2 linked regions of the Azoarcus sp. CIB genome follow. The protein of the gene in region 1 interacts with the protein of each later gene in a pairwise test. Links are inferred from orthologs where the notes say so. Each region holds a gene or a part of one and is shown on either strand. Other genes may lie near its edges.

Region 1 (3,018 bases):
CCGCTCGACCCGTATCCCGCCGCGTAGAGGGCATCGGTCACCGTTGCGCCGCCGTCGAGCTTCGCCCGCATCCGCGCCGCCCGGCACGCCTTCGCATAGGCGCCGGGCGTGGTCCCGGTGACGGCCTTGAAGATGCGGTGCAGGTGAAAGGCGCTCATATTCGCGGACTGTGCCAGTTCCTCCAGGGTCGGCGGCGTCTCCGCCCGCTCGATCTGCCGGCACAAGGCGGCCACCGCTTCCGCATGCTGCTGCGCGAGTGTAGGCCCGTCCGGCGAGCAGCGCCGGCACGCGCGATATCCGGCGCGGACCGCGTCCTCGCCCGTCGCGAAGAACTCCACGTTCTCTGGCCGCGGCGTGCGTGCCGCGCACGATGGCCGGCAATACACGCCAGTGGTCCGCACCGCGTAGCAGAACGCCCCGTCAGCCGTCGCATCGCGCGCCTGCACCGCCGCCCAGCGCGGATCGGCCGCCGTCACGGCGGCACGTGCCTCGATTTGCCTCGACATCTTCATCGCCCTGTCAGAATCCGGTGAACCACACTGTAGGTATCCGTGACCCCGAACGCACTCCGGTCCTTGCTTTCGAATTCGACAACACGGAAATCACTTCCGCAGCGGCGTCAGCAGTCCGGACAGGCCGTTGTGATCGAGTTCGTGCATCAGGGCGAGCAGCTGCCCCAGCCTGCCCGGAGGAAAGCCTTCGCGGGCGAACCAGTTCAGGTAGTTCCCCGGCAAGTCGGCGATCAGCCGCCCTTTGTACTTGCCGAAAGGCATCGCGGTGGTCACGAGCGCTTCGAGGTGTTCGGGATTCATGCTTCATCCCCGCGCCGTTCCGCGATCGCCGCGAGAATCGCACCCAGCAGATGCCACACGCGGCCCACCGATGCGATCTCGACGCGCTCGCCCGGCGCGTGGGCGCCACGTATCGTCGGGCCGAAGGACACGATCTGCATGTCGGGGTACTTCGCCGCAATGAGCCCGCATTCGAGGCCGGCATGGATGACCTGCACGCGCGATTCGGCACCGTATTCGCGCCGATACACGTCGCGGCACAGCGCCAGCAGCGGCGAATCGGCCTTCGGCGCCCAGCCCGGGTAGTGCCCCGATGCCTCGGCCGCCGTTCCCGACAGGCCGAAGAGGCTGACGATCTCGTCGCCGAGCGCGCGGGCCGCCCCGTCGAGGAGCGACCGCACCATGAAGCTGCACGAGCCGCCGTCCGGCCCCAGCGCGACGATCCCGAGGTTGTTCGACGTCTCGACGACGCCTGGCACACTCAGGCTGCGGCGATGCACCCCATGCGGCGCCGCGTGCAGCGATGCGAGCCACACCGCCTGCTCCGGCGGGGACATCAGCGCTTCCACCGCCGTGACGGGCGCCGCCCGCAGGCTCACGCCCTCGTCCACGCCGTTCAACTCCTCGCGCAGCCGCACCTGCCAATCCGCGAGGACTAGACTCAATTCATCGCCGCATCCGGCCCGCAGCGCCACCCGTGCCCGCGCGTCGCGCGGCAGCGCATTGCGCGCCGAGCCGCCTTCGAGCGAGCCGAGGCGCAGATCGAATCGGCGCTCCAGATCGCGCAGCACGCGCACCAGCAGCTTGATCGCGTTGCCCCGCTCCTCGTGGATGTCCACGCCCGAATGGCCGCCCCGTAGGCCGTGCAGCTCGATGTGCCACTGTTGCGTCCCGGGCGGGGACGGCTCCGCCTGTCCCTCGCGCCGCACGTTCACATCCAGCCCGCCGGCGCAGCCGATGAAGAATTCGCCCCATTCCTCGGTGTCGAGGTTCAGCATCAGCCGCCCCTGCAGCGCATCGGCAGTGAGCCCCTGCGCGCCGCCCATGCCGGCTTCCTCGTCGACGGTCAGCAAGGCCTCGACCGGCCCGTGTACGAGCGAATCGTCTTCCAACACCGCGAGGATCAGCGCCACGCCGATGCCGTTGTCGGCTCCGAGCGTCGTCTCCTTGGCGGCGAGCCAGTCGCCGTCCCGCTCCACGCGGATGGCATCGCGGGAAAAGTCTTGCGCCGAACCGGCCGTTTTCTGGCACACCATGTCCAGATGCGCCTGCAGCACGACACCCGGCGCACCCTCGCAGCCCGGGCTTGCGGGTTTGCCGATCAGCAGGTTTCCGGCAGCATCGACCGATACAGTGAGTCCGCGCGCCAGTGCCCGGTCACGCAGCAGATCGCGCAGTGCGCCCTCTGCCTTGGACTGGCGCGGGATGCCGCACAGCGTAGAAAAATGCGCCCACACGGGGGCAGGTTCGAGGCCGGCGAAGACAGGCGAAACGGAATCGGACATGGCAGGGAGCGGAGAAAGACGGTCAAAGCAGTCGAGTGCGCAATGGTAAGCCACGCAGGCCGCAGGACACGCTCGGCAGCATATCCTTGCAGTCTGGATAGCGCCAAAAATTCCATCGCCATCCATCTTTCCGGAGGCCATACTTCAAATATGTGGCAACAGCATCGGCGCCCCGCCGGACGCGATGCGAACAGGGGAACGCTCATGAGTCAGGACTTCGAAAGCATTGAACGTGACGTGGGTGCTGCAATCGGCGGCGATCCCGCTGCGGTCGCCGAACGCGTGCGGACGATCACACTGGGGGCGCTGTCGCACGGCAAGCTGGACACCGACGCGCTCAAACAGGTCACCGACGCCGTGCTCAAGGGGGCACAACAAGGCATCGAGCGCCCCGATCGCGAACGCACCGAAGCCATCCGCGAGGCGGTGCGCGGGCTGGACGAGGCCCTTGCGACCGCCGCGCAAGCCACGCTGCTCGCCGTGAAGGAAGCGGTCGGACGCGGTAGCGAGTACTCGCGCCAGGAACTTCGCGGCACGCTCGACCAGCTGGGGGCCATGGAGTCGAACTTCCTGCGCACGCTGGCCGACGCGGGACGCGGCGCGACCGGCCTCGCGCGCTCCACGCTGCACGAACTCGCCGACCACGCCCGCAACAGCGGCACTGCGGTCGGCGGCCGCGTCGCCAATGCGGGAGCCGACCTCGCGCGTGCCGTCGCAGACCT
Region 2 (2,882 bases), 1.3 Mb from region 1 along the record:
GCCAAGCCACACGGTGCGTTGGCCGACCGGATCGGTCCGGTAGCGCAGCACCAGCGGGTAGCGCAGCCGCCCGGCGACGCGCGCGAGCTGCACGCGGCTGCCGAAGCGGCGCTGGAGGTGTTCGAGGTAGGCGGCGTCGGGCAGGGCCAGGAGTTCGGTGGCACGCTGGGGCGAGGCGACATGCACCAGCGCGTACGCGTCGCCGTGGGGCAGCAACGCGATCGGCCCTTCGTTCGTAAAGCGCTCGAAGGCGGTATCGCGGTGGCTGCCGGCGATGCCCACGTTGGCGATGAGCGCGTGCTGGCCGTAGTCGCGCTCGACGATGTCCGGTGTGCCGGCCTGCAGGCCGCCTTCGGCACAGGCGACGAGGCGCGCGCTGGCGGTGGTGCCGTGGATGGCGGCGCCGCCGCCGGCGAGGCTCGCCGTCACTGAGTCCGGGCCGGCTGCGAGGTCGGCGACCTCAGTCTGGTCCATGACCGTGATGCCGGCGCGCTCGACGGCGTCGCGCAGGGCTCCGGCCAGGGCGCCTGCCTGGACGACGTAGCCGAGTGCAGGCACGCCGTAGTCGTCCGCTTCGAGCCGGGTGCGGCCGAAGCCGCCCTGCTGCGAAACGTGGATGTGGCGAATCGGCGTGGCCGGCAGTTCGTGCCACACGCCGAGCCGCTCCAGCGTCAGGCGCGAGCCGTGGGCCAGCGCGAGCGCGCGCGGGTCGGCGGCGACGGCGTCGCGCGGACGCGTGTCGGCCAGTGCGATCGCGAGGCCGCTGTCCTTGAGCGCAAGGGCGAGCGAGAGGCCGACCGGGCCGGCGCCGACGATCAGCAGGTCATGCTGCGCCATCGGCGGCCTCGCGCATGACGTCCTCGATGTCGGCGACCGAGCGCGGCGCCGCCTCGGTGATGTACTCGCAGCCGTCCTCGGTGACCAGCGCGTCGTCCTCGATGCGCACGCCGATGTTCCAGAACGCTTCCGGCACGCCTTCGGCGGGGCGGATGTAGCAGCCCGGCTCGACCGTCAGCACCATGCCCGGCGCCAGCGGTCGCCACTGGCCGTCGAGCTTGTATTCGCCCGCGTCGTGCACGTCGCGCCCGAGCCAGTGGCCGGTGCGGTGCATGTAGAAGCGGCGGTAATGGCCTTGTTCGAGGACTTCGGCGAGGCTGCCGGACAGGAGCTTGAGGTCGAGCATGCCCTGCGCGAGGACTTCGACGGCGGCGTCGTGCGGCATGTTCCAGTGTGCGCCGGGACGGATCGCGGCCTTCGCGGCCGTCTGGGCGGCGAGCACGAGTTCGTAGATGTCGCGCTGCGGGCCGCTGAAGCGGCCGTTAACGGGGAAGCTGCGGGTGATGTCGGAGGCGTAGCCGTCGAGTTCGCAGCCGGCGTCGATCAGCAGTAGCTCCCCGTCGCGCATCTGGCGCTCGTTCTCGATGTAGTGCAGCACGCAGGCGTTGGCGCCGCTGGCGACGATGGAGGGGTAGGCGGGGGCCTGGCTGCCGGCTCGGCGGAAGGCGTGGATCAGCTCGGCTTCGATCTCGTATTCGAAGCGCCCGGGGCGGGTCGCGGCCATTGCGCGGCGGTGGGCTTCGCCGGAGATGTCGCCGGCGCGGCGCATGGTCGCGATTTCGGCGGCGTCCTTGAGGATGCGCATCTCGTCGAGCTCCGCGCGCACGTCGCGGATTGCGTGCGGCGGAATCGCGCCGGCGCGGGCATTCGCGCGCACGGTATTGAGGGCGCGCATCACGCGGGCGTCCCAGTCGCCGTCGTGGCCGAGGCTGCACCACAGCGCGGCTTGTCCGGACAGGAGGTCGGGCAGGCGCTGGTCGAACTCGCCGATGGTCCAGGCTTCGTCGAAACCGAAGCGCTCGCGCGCGGCGTCCGGGCCGTAACGGTAGCCTTCCCAGATCTCGCGCTCCTCGTTCTTTTCGCGGCAGAACAGGATCGATTTCGGCGAATCGCCGGCGATCAGCACCACCACCGCCTCGGGCTCGCCGAAGCCGGTGAGGTAGTGGAAATAGCTGTCGTAGCGGAACGGATAGTTCGTGTCGCGGTTACGTGCGTATTCCGGGGCGGTCGGCACGACGGCTACGCCGCCGCCGAGTGCGTTCATGCGGGCGAGCAGGCGCTCGCGGCGGGCGCGGAAGGGGGCGATATCGAGCGTGGGGCGGTCGAGTGGCGTGTTCATCGGCTGATTATGGCATGTGCGCGGGTGTCGGATTCGACCGGACCCGCCGGGGCGCGTTCAGGCGCCGGTCCGTCGCAGTCGTGCGTCGAGTTCGGCGAGTCGCGCCGGGGTGCCGACGTCGAGCCAGTAGCCGGTGTGCGTCGTACCCCCGACGCGCCCGGCGTCCATCGCTTCGCGCAGCAGCGGTCCGAGCGCCGCGCGCGTGCCCGCGGCGATGCCGGCGAAGAGGGTGGGGTGGTAGATGCCGATGCCCGAGAAGGTCAGGCGCGGCTCGCCGTCGCGGTGGAGGCGCCCCGCGGCGAGACGGAAGTCGCCACCGGGGTGATGTTCGGGGTTTTGCACCATCAGCAGGTGGGCAAGGTCGCCGTCGGCCGCGAGCGTCGCGCCATGGGCGCGCAGGGCCGCGAGGTCGGCGTCGCAGAACACGTCGCCGTTCACGACGAGGAAGGGCGCGTCGCCGAGCAGCGGCATCGCCTGGCGGATGCCGCCGGCGGTCTCCAGCGCCTCGGCCTCGGGCGAGTAGCGGATGCGCACGCCGAAGGCGCCGCCGTCGCCGAGGGCGGCCTCGATCATCGCGCCGAGGTGGGCGTGGTTGATCGCGATGTCGGTGAAGCCGGCATCGCGCAGGCGCTCGATGTGCCACACGATCAGCGCCTTGCCGCCCGCCTGCAGCAGCGGTTTGGGGCAGGCGTCCGTCAGCGGGCGC

The links. The genes of interacting proteins can lie anywhere in the genome.
Region 2: the proteins of AzCIB_RS09975 (region 1) and AzCIB_RS03985 interact in binary tests that used the Escherichia coli proteins (3 or more experiments, as listed by UniProt). The link is inferred for Azoarcus sp. CIB from one-to-one orthologs.

What each region holds. Positions count from the first base shown.
Region 1 is NZ_CP011072.1:2,253,090-2,256,107, forward strand. The notes cover bases 53-2,999. They hold AzCIB_RS09975 (aminoacyl-histidine dipeptidase), read right to left. Parts: upstream 2,297-2,999; coding sequence 809-2,296; downstream 53-808. Other genes in these bases: ada (bifunctional DNA-binding transcriptional regulator/O6-methylguanine-DNA methyltransferase Ada), read right to left, coding at 53-506; AzCIB_RS09970 (DUF3820 family protein), read right to left, coding at 603-812; AzCIB_RS09980 (DUF6781 family protein), read left to right, coding at 2,501-2,999. Outside these bases: more of ada, read right to left, coding at 1-52; more of AzCIB_RS09980, read left to right, coding at 3,000-3,018. UniProt on the Escherichia coli protein: Dipeptidase with broad substrate specificity. Requires dipeptide substrates with an unblocked N-terminus and the amino group in the alpha or beta position.
Region 2 is NZ_CP011072.1:905,964-908,845, forward strand. Bases 1-2,811 are described here. They hold AzCIB_RS03985 (aminopeptidase P N-terminal domain-containing protein), read right to left. Parts: upstream 2,177-2,811; coding sequence 824-2,176; downstream 1-823. Other genes in these bases: AzCIB_RS03980 (FAD-dependent monooxygenase), read right to left, coding at 1-837; murU (N-acetylmuramate alpha-1-phosphate uridylyltransferase MurU), read right to left, coding at 2,234-2,811. Outside these bases: more of murU, read right to left, coding at 2,812-2,882.